Regions from separate parts of the Enterobacter sp. 186315 genome, predicted to be linked through region 2. Evidence: predicted binding sites of a transcription regulator. Region 2 holds the regulator's gene; each other region holds the start of a gene.
What was found. The regulator sigma-54, encoded in region 2, starts transcription at its own class of promoters, with help from an activator protein. The targets are predictions, from matches to a motif close to GTTGGCACANNTTTCGCTNT.

Region 1: the regulator sigma-54 is predicted to act here: its motif matches at 1,383-1,402, upstream of glnA (glutamate--ammonia ligase).
Region 3: the regulator sigma-54 is predicted to act here: its motif matches at 1,385-1,404, upstream of hypA (hydrogenase maturation nickel metallochaperone HypA).

The regions. Positions count from the first base shown of each region.
Region 1 is NZ_JBPTTK010000025.1:41,549-44,803, forward strand. It holds gene typA (ribosome-dependent GTPase TypA) at 1-1,111, opposite strand, end outside; gene glnA (glutamate--ammonia ligase) at 1,490-2,899, shown strand; gene glnL (nitrogen regulation protein NR(II)) at 3,069-3,255, shown strand, end outside.
Region 2 is NZ_JBPTTK010000009.1:125,454-128,708, reverse strand. It holds gene rapZ (RNase adapter RapZ) at 1-170, opposite strand, end outside; gene ptsN (PTS IIA-like nitrogen regulatory protein PtsN) at 216-707, opposite strand; gene hpf (ribosome hibernation promoting factor) at 790-1,077, opposite strand; gene rpoN (RNA polymerase factor sigma-54) at 1,100-2,533, opposite strand; gene lptB (LPS export ABC transporter ATP-binding protein) at 2,581-3,255, opposite strand, start outside.
Region 3 is NZ_JBPTTK010000005.1:237,672-240,926, forward strand. It holds gene ACSVHP_RS08460 (HypC/HybG/HupF family hydrogenase formation chaperone) at 1-150, opposite strand, end outside; gene hypB (hydrogenase nickel incorporation protein HypB) at 141-1,004, opposite strand; gene hypA (hydrogenase maturation nickel metallochaperone HypA) at 1,007-1,357, opposite strand; gene hycA (formate hydrogenlyase regulator HycA) at 1,567-2,031, shown strand; gene ACSVHP_RS08480 (4Fe-4S dicluster domain-containing protein) at 2,102-2,710, shown strand; gene hycC (formate hydrogenlyase subunit 3) at 2,707-3,255, shown strand, end outside.

The sequences.
Region 1 (3,255 bases), on a different contig from region 2:
CGATCAGAACAGACAGGTGCAGCTCACCACGACCAGACACGCGGAATGCATCAGCGTCTGGGGTCTCTTCAACGCGCAGCGCAACGTTGTGCACCAGCTCTTTGTTCAGGCGGTCAAGGATCTGACGAGAGGTAACGAACTTACCTTCTTTACCACAGAACGGAGAGGTGTTGACGTTGAAGAACATGGAAACGGTTGGTTCATCAACGGACAGGGCTGGCAGCGCTTCAACGTTCTGCGGATCGCAGATGGTGTCGGAGATGTTCAGCTCGCCCAGACCGGTGATAGCGATGATATCACCCGCTTCAGCGATGTCGCTCTCGATACGCTCAAGACCCAGGTGAGTCAGTACTTTACCGACTTTACCGTTACGGGTTTTGCCTTCGCTATCGATGATAGTGACCTGCTGGTTAGGCTTCACTTTACCGCGCTTGATACGACCAATGCCGATTACACCAACATAGTTGTTGTAGTCGAGCTGAGAGATCTGCATCTGCAAGGTGCCGTCGAGATCAACGTTTGGTGCAGGAACACGGTCAACAATCGCCTGGTACAGCGGGGTCATGTCTTCAGCCATGTCTTCGTGGTCCAGACCTGCGATACCGTTCAGCGCAGAAGCGTAAACGATAGGGAAGTCCAGCTGCTCGTCGGTCGCGTCGAGGTTAACGAACAGGTCGAAGACCTGATCCACAACCCAGTCAGGACGCGCACCAGGGCGGTCAACTTTGTTAATAACAACAATTGGCTTCAAACCATGAGCAAATGCTTTCTTGGTTACGAAGCGCGTCTGCGGCATTGGGCCATCCATTGCATCAACGACCAGCAGAACGGAGTCTACCATGGACATTACGCGCTCAACTTCACCACCGAAGTCGGCGTGCCCTGGGGTATCAACGATGTTGATACGGTAGTCATTCCATTTGATAGCGGTGTTTTTAGCGAGGATGGTAATCCCACGCTCTTTCTCCAAATCGTTGGAGTCCATCACGCGTTCTTGAGTTTCAGCACGGGCGTCAAACGTACCAGATTGCTGTAGCAGCTTATCAACCAGGGTAGTTTTACCATGGTCAACGTGCGCGATGATGGCGATATTACGCAGATTTTCGATCACAACTTTGCCTCAGGCATTAGAAATAGCGCGTTATTGTACACGGATTAATCGCACTACAAAACAGGATCACAAACATCCTCCGCTAACAAGTATCGCAGAGATGCTTTGTGATCGCTTTCACGGAGCGTAAAAAGGGCACTTTAACGAAAATTGCACCAATATGGTGCTCAGTGTTCACACTGAAGCACTATACTGGTGCAACATAACCATCGTGGTGCAGCAGTTTTGCACTATGGTGCGCATGATAACGCCTTTTTGGGGTGTTTTAAAAGTTGGCACAGATTTCGCTTTATTAAAAACATGGCAACACAGCCAGCAAAACACAGAATTTGAAGACCTCGTTACCACGACGACAATGACCAATCTGGAGAGTTAAGTATGTCCGCTGAACACGTTTTGACGATGCTGAACGAACATGAAGTGAAGTTTGTTGATCTGCGCTTCACCGATACCAAAGGTAAAGAACAGCACGTCACGATCCCTGCTCATCAGGTGAACGCCGAATTCTTTGAAGAAGGCAAAATGTTTGACGGCTCCTCCATTGGTGGCTGGAAAGGCATTAACGAATCCGACATGGTTCTGATGCCGGACGCGACCACTGCGCTCATTGACCCGTTCTTCGAAGAGTCTACGCTTATCATCCGTTGCGACATCCTCGAGCCAGGCACGCTGCAAGGTTACGACCGCGACCCACGCTCTATCGCAAAACGCGCTGAAGAGTACCTGCGCTCTACCGGCATCGCAGACACCGTTCTGTTCGGGCCAGAGCCAGAGTTCTTCCTGTTCGACGACATCCGTTTTGGTGCTTCAATTTCTGGTTCCCACGTGGCTATCGATGACATCGAAGGCGCATGGAACTCCTCTACCAAATACGAAGGCGGTAACAAAGGTCACCGTCCTGGCGTGAAAGGCGGTTACTTCCCGGTTCCTCCGGTCGATTCTTCACAGGACATCCGTTCTACCATGTGTCTGATCATGGAAGAGATGGGCCTGGTCGTTGAAGCGCATCACCACGAAGTGGCAACCGCTGGTCAGAACGAAATCGCAACCCGCTTCAACACCATGACCAAGAAAGCGGATGAGATTCAGATCTACAAATACGTTGTTCACAACGTCGCGCACCGCTTCGGTAAAACCGCGACCTTCATGCCAAAACCAATGTTTGGCGACAACGGTTCCGGTATGCACTGCCACATGTCCCTGTCCAAGAACGGCACAAACCTGTTCTCTGGCGACAAATATGCCGGTCTGTCCGAGCAGGCGCTGCACTACATCGGTGGTGTTATCAAACACGCTAAAGCGATCAACGCCCTGGCGAACCCAACCACTAACTCCTACAAGCGTCTGGTCCCAGGCTACGAAGCGCCAGTAATGCTGGCCTACTCTGCCCGTAACCGTTCTGCTTCTATCCGTATTCCAGTGGTTGCATCGCCAAAAGCGCGTCGTATCGAAGTGCGCTTCCCGGATCCAGCGGCTAACCCATACCTGTGCTTCGCAGCACTGCTGATGGCGGGTCTGGACGGTATCAAGAACAAGATCCACCCGGGCGAAGCAATGGACAAAAACCTGTACGACCTGCCGCCAGAAGAAGCGAAAGAGATCCCACAGGTTGCTGGCTCTCTGGAAGAAGCCCTCCAGGCGCTGGACGCAGACCGTGAGTTCCTGACCGCCGGTGGCGTGTTCACTGATGAAGCGATTGACGCTTACATCGCGCTGCGTACCGAAGAGAACGACCGCGTTCGTATGACTCCGCACCCGGTTGAGTTCGAGCTGTACTACAGCGTTTAATAAAGTTGTTTTACCCGGCGTGACAAGCGCCGGGAGTAGTTGCCGTGGAAACTTTAGCCCATCTCCGGATGGGCTTTTTTCTCCACCAACAACCTGATCTCACGCGCTTTTCACAACGAAAAAGCTATACTGCACTAAATTAGTGCAACCAACTCCAGGAGACTGCTGAATGGCAACCGGCACGCTGCCCGATGCTGGGCAGATCCTCAATTCTCTTATTAACAGTATTTTGCTGGTCGACGACGAACTGGCCGTTCACTACGCCAACCCGGCGGCGCAGCAGCTGCTCGCCCAAAGCGCGCGAAAACTGTTTGGCACCCCGCTCCCTGAACTTCTGAGCTATTTTTCGCTGAATA
Region 2 (3,255 bases):
ACGTCGATGCTGACGGCAGCAGACGTTTGACGATCCGCAAGCGTTCTCGCCAGCTCTGGCAGCAGCACGACCGGCAGGTTATCGACGCAGTAAAAGCCCATATCTTCAAGCGCACGAAGGGCGACGGATTTCCCCGACCCCGAACGACCGCTGACGATCATCAGCACCATGTTCCGTTTCTCCTCAGGACAACAGATTCGAAGGCTATCTCCCGGTTACGCATCGTCCTGATGGCCTTCTGCTTCGGTGATAATCTGGTATAACTCTTCATCACTTTGGGCTGAGCGCAGTCGACGGCAAATCGTTTTATCGGCCAGACGTTTAGCGACCAGCGAAAGCGTATGGAGGTGAGTTTTGGTCTGATCCGCAGGCACCAGCAGCGCGAAGAGGAGATCGACGGGCTGATTATCGATGGCGTCGAACGCGATAGGGGTTTCGAGCTGCACAAAAACGCCCACGGCACGAAGGGTGTCTTCTTCCAGCTTGCCATGCGGGATCGCAATACCATTGCCGATACCGGTACTGCCCATTTTTTCGCGCGTCAGGATCGCTTCAAATACCACCTGAGGCGGCAGACCCAGCTGTTTGGCGGCGAGTTCACTGATAATTTCCAGCGCACGTTTTTTGCTCTGGCAGTGAACGCCACTGCGGGTACATTCCTGGTTCAGGACATTGCTCAGTTGAAGAGCGGAATCGTTGTTTATCATAATTTCACCTAAGCGCTAACCGTACAAATGGCCTGTTGTGTTTCACAACAGGCCTTCCTGCACCCGTTAACTGCCCGGACAATTAGTGTTGTTTCAGTTTATCTTTATGTTTATTAAGCTGTCGCGCAAGCTTGTCGATCAAGCCGTCGATAGCCGCATACATGTCTTGCCCTTCCGCACTGGCATGGAGTTCACCCCCGTTAACGTGCAGGGTAGCATCCGAGATATGAGTCACTTTTTCCACTTTTAACACAATGTAGACCTGATTGATCCTCTCGAAATACTGCTCAAGCTTCGCGAACTTCGTGTTCAGGAACTCGCGTAACGCTTCAGTAATCTCGACATTCTGTCCAGTGATGTTGAGCTGCATAGTGTCTTCCTTATCGGTTGGGTCAGACCAGCTGTTTACGCTGGTTAGACGGCGGAATGGATAAAGACTCTCGATACTTCGCAACAGTACGGCGTGCCACCATAATACCCTGATCGGACAGCATGGTGGTTAACTTACTGTCACTCAGTGGCTTCGCGGGGTTTTCCGCGGCGATCAACTTCTTCACCAGGGCACGTATCGCCGTTGACGAGGCTTCGCCGCCGCCTTCGGTATTCACGTGACTGGAGAAGAAATACTTAAGCTCAAAAATACCGCGCGGGCTGTGCAGATACTTCTGCGTCGTGACGCGGGAAATGGTCGATTCGTGCATCTCGACGGCCTGGGCGATATCCGCCAGCACCATCGGTTTCATATACTCTTCGCCTTGCTCAAAGAACGCCTGCTGCTGTTCGACGATACAGCGGCTTACGCGCAGCAGCGTATCATTTCGGCTCTCAAGGCTTTTGATCAGCCATCGCGCTTCCTGAAGATTGCTCCGGATATATTGATTATCGGAGTCATTGCGGGCGCTGGTACACATTGAAGCGTACTGCTGGTTGATTTGCAGGCGAGGAATGCTGTCGGAGTTTAGCTCGACTACCCAGCGATTGTTATGCTTTCTCACCAGCACGTCCGGAATCACATATTCCGGCTCGCTGGTCTGGATCGACTGCCCCGGGCGCGGATCGAGAGACTGGATCACGCCCACCGCCTCTTTCAGCACCTCTTCTTTGAGGCGCGTGACGCGCATCAGGGAGCGGAAATCATGATTCGCCAGCAGATCCAGATGATCGCTGATGATCAGCCGGGCTTCGTCTATCCAGGGGGTGTCTTTCGCAAACTGGGAAAGCTGGATCAGCAGGCAGTCGCGCAGATCTTTCGCCGCCACGCCCACCGGATCGAAGCGCTGAATACGTTTAAGCACGGCTTCGATCTCTTCCATCTCGATCTCATCATCGCCGATACTTTCCAGAATATCGTCCAGCGTGACGGTCAGATAGCCGGTATCGTCGACGGCATCGACAATCGAGGTGGCAATGGCGCGATCGGTGTCAGAAAAGGGAGTCAGCTCCACCTGCCACATCAGGTAATCCTGAAGCGACTGGGTGGTTTCGCCCTGATAGACCGGTAGCTCGTCATCCTGGTAGTCTGCACGCGTACCGGAAGGGGTTCCGGCAGTGTAGAGTTCATCCCAGCTGGCATCCAGAGGAAGCTCGTCCGGCATCTCTTTTTGTTCGAGAGCGTCAACGGTGTCGAGCGTTTCGGTGTCTTGCGCTTGCTGAGTATCTACCTCGTCATGAAGATCGGTTTGCTCCAGCAGGGGGTTACTGTCCAGCGCCTGCTGGAGTTCCTGCTGAAGTTCTAACGTGGACAGTTGCAGCAGACGAATTGCCTGCTGGAGCTGCGGCGTCATCGCCAGTTGTTGGCTGAGCCTTAATTGCAAACCTTGCTTCATGTTCAGAGCATTTTTCTCCGGTTCGGCGTGACTTAACCTCTACCCTATCAGAGTCTGAAGTCTTCCCCAAGGTACACGCGCTTAACATGCTCATTTTCGAGGATTTGCTGTGGCGTACCGTGGGCAATCAGATGGCCCTGGCTAACAATGTAGGCGCGTTCGCAGACGGCCAGCGTTTCACGGACGTTGTGGTCAGTGATCAGCACGCCCAGCCCGCTGTCGCGCAGGTGCTCGATAATACGTTTGATGTCGATAACGGAGATGGGGTCAACGCCCGCGAAGGGTTCATCCAGCAGGATAAATTTCGGATTCGCGGCCAGCGCACGGGCAATTTCAACGCGACGACGTTCACCACCGGACAGCGCCTGGCCTAAGCTGTCGCGCAGATGTTCGATGTGGAACTCTTCCATCAGCTCGTTCGCGCGATCCTGGCGCTGCTCGCTGGTCAGATCGTCACGGATTTGCAGAACCGCCATCAGGTTGTCGTATACGCTCAGACGGCGGAAGATGGAGGCTTCCTGCGGCAGATAGCCGATACCGCGGCGCGCGCGGGCGTGCAGCGGCAGCAGGCTGATATCTTCATCATCAATGATGATATTCCCTGCATCGCGAGGAACAATGCCGACCACCATATAGAAGGTCGTGGTTTTACCCGCACCGTTAGGGCCCAGAAGGCCAACGATTTCGCCGGAGTTGACGGTCAGACTGACATCTTCAACGAC
Region 3 (3,255 bases), on a different contig from region 2:
GACCAGCACCCACTGGCCGATGCGCGGCGCGCCGCTTTCGTCCACGCTGCCCACCAGCGTCAGGTCGACGTCGCGCAGCACGCCGCACACCTCAACCCTGGCCTGATTGCCCTCAATGGACTGGATTTGACCCGGTACGCCTATGCACATCGTTCGCTCTCCAGCCAGTTCAGCCAGGCCTCCATGCCGTCGCCGCGGGTGGCGGAAACCAGCAGGATCTGAATGTCCGGGTTGACCTCCCGGGCGCAGGCCAGGCACTTCTCCACGTCGAAATTCAGGTACGGCAGCAGGTCGACCTTGTTCAGCAGCATGATGGAGGCGGCGGCAAACATATGCGGATATTTGAGCGGTTTGTCCTCGCCTTCGGTGACGGAAAGCACCGCCACCTTATGCCGTTCCCCCAGGTCAAAGCTCGCCGGGCAGACCAGGTTGCCGACGTTTTCAATAAACAGAATGCCGTTATCTTCCACGGGAAGACGCGGGGCGGCCTCGGCAATCATCTGCGCGTCCAGGTGGCAGCCCTTGCCGGTATTAACCTGGATCGCCGGGGTGCCGGTTTCGCGAATGCGCGCGGCGTCGTTGACCGTCTGCTGGTCTCCTTCAATGACAGCGCAGGAGACCCGTGCGTTGAGCCGCTTAAGCGTTTCGGTCAGCAGGGTGGTTTTGCCGGAACCGGGGCTGGAAACCAGGTTCAGCACCAGCTGGTTACGCGCGGCGAAACGGGCGCGGTTGCGGGCGGCAATTTGGTTGTTTTTATCCAGCACGTTGATTTCCACCTCCAGCATCTGGCGCTGGCTGATGCCCGGCGCGTGGGTGCCCGCTTCGCCGTGGCCGTAATGCAGATCGCCTGCATCCGATCGTTGCGGCGCAAAGCTGATGCCGGTTAAGGCCGCCGCCGGACGCGGGGCAGGGGAGAACGGGGCGGAGCGAAACGCCGAGTGAGGACGATGCTCGTCCCCTTCTATATAGAGGTTGCCTTCAGCGCAACCGCAGGTACTGCACATAGTTAATTCCTCTCGATTTCGAGACGTTGAATTTGCATTCCGTCATCCGCCACGATGCGAAGCCCGGTGCTCTGGCACTGCGGACAGCGCTGAACCTTAGACGACAGCAGCGTGACGTACTCCTGACACTGCTCGCACCAGCACTCCGCCTGCTGCTCTTCAATATGCAGCTCGCAGCCTTCCGCCAGCGTGCCGCGGCACACCAGCTCAAAGCAAAAGGTGAGGGCGCTGGTTTCGACGCAGGAAAATGCCCCGACTTTTAGCCAGACCCCGGTCACGCGCGTTGCGCTGTTCTGTACTGCCTGCTGCTCAATAAGTTCCAGGGCCCGCTGGCAGAGGGTGATTTCGTGCATGACGCCTCCTCAATGAATTGGCCCATTAATGCAATAACGATGCCAGCTTGGTTTTTGTCAGGGCGTGACGATGTCAATGCTGTCGAAATGACACGTCGACAGTGCCGCCACGACAGCAGTGTGAAAAGTAAAACCTTGTGAAATCAATTAATTAAAAATTGGCATGGAATCTGCTTAACAGGGCTATCTCCATCAACCGGAACCCTGACATGACTATTTGGGAAATCAGCGAAAAAGCAGACTACATCGCGCAACGGCATCAGCAGCTCCAGGAGCAGTGGCACCTGTACTGTAACTCTCTGGTACAGGGGATCACCCTGTCGAAGGCCCGTCTGCACCACGCCATGAGCTGTGCGGCGCAGGGGGACATGCGCTTCGTGCTGTTCGGCCACTTTACGATTTACGTCACCCTGGCAGACAGCTTTAACAGCCACACCATTGAGTACTACGTCGAGACAAAAGACGGCGAAAAACAACGCATTGCGCAGGCAGAACTGATGGCCGACGGCATGGTGGATGGCCACGTCAGCAACCGCGATCGCCAGCAGGTGCTGGAACATTATCTGGAAAAAATCGCGCCGGTTTACAACGGCCTGTATACCGCCGTGGAACACGACCTGCCGGTCAATCTGCGCCAGCTGGTAAGCGAAAAAGCGTCGGCCAACGTTGCCTGATGTGTGCGTGTCGAGAAGTGTCGATAAGACAGTTTTTCGTCAAAAATGACCATCACCAGAGGATTGCCCGGTGAACCGTTTTGTAATTGCTGACTCGACGGTCTGTATTGGCTGTCGCACCTGTGAGGCGGCGTGTTCGGAAACCCATCGCCTGCACGGGTTGCAGTCAATGCCGCGTCTGCGCGTTATGCGTAACGAAAAAGAGTCTGCCCCGCAGCTCTGCCACCACTGTGAAGATGCCCCGTGCGCGGGCGTCTGTCCGGTGAACGCCATCACCCGCGTCGATGGCGCGGTACAGCTTAATGAAAGCTTGTGCGTGAGCTGCAAGCTGTGCGCCATCGCCTGCCCGTTCGGGGCCATTGAGTTTTCCGGCAGCCGTCCGCTGCATATTCCGGCTAACGCCAACACCCCGAAAGCACCGCCCGCGCCACCGGCTCCGGCACGCGTCAGCTCCCTGCTGGACTGGGTGCCGGGCGTGCGCGCCATCGCCGTGAAGTGCGACCTGTGCAGCTTCGATGAAGAAGGCCCGGCCTGCGTGCGCACCTGCCCGACCAAAGCGCTGATTCTGGTAAATATTCGCGATATCGCCCGCACCAGCAGACGCAAGCGCGAACTGACCATCAATACCGATTTTGGCGATCTGTCGCTGCTTCAGGCACATCAGGAGGGGGCGAAATGAACGCTGTGACGATGATTAACAGCGCCGTGGCGTACTTTGTTGCCGCCGCCGTTCTGGCGCTAATCTTCTCTTTTCATAAAACCCTGAGCGGCTGGATTGCCGGGATTGGCGGGGCGGTTGGCAGCCTGATGACCCTCGCCGCAGGCGGGGTCGTGCTGCTCGACGGGCAGTCCGTCGACGCGGTCATGCCGCTGGTGCGCCACGCGGTATTACTGACGCCGCTGAACGCCATCTGGCTGGTGACCTTCGGCCTGTGCGGGCTGTTTATCAGCCTGTTTAATATCGACTGGCACCGCCATGAGAAGACCAAAGCCAACGGCCTGCTGGTCAACCTGCTGATGGCCGCCGCCGTGTGTACGACGATCGCCAGCAACCTGGGTGCGCTGGTGGTGATGGCGGAAATTATGGCCCTGTGCGGCGTGTTCCTGACCGGCTGTAGCGCCTCCGGCAAGCTGTGGTTTGCGCTGGGCCGCCTCGGCACGCTGCTGCTGGCGCTGGCCTGCTGGCTGGTGTGGCAGCGCTTCGGCACCCTGGACTTTGCGGCG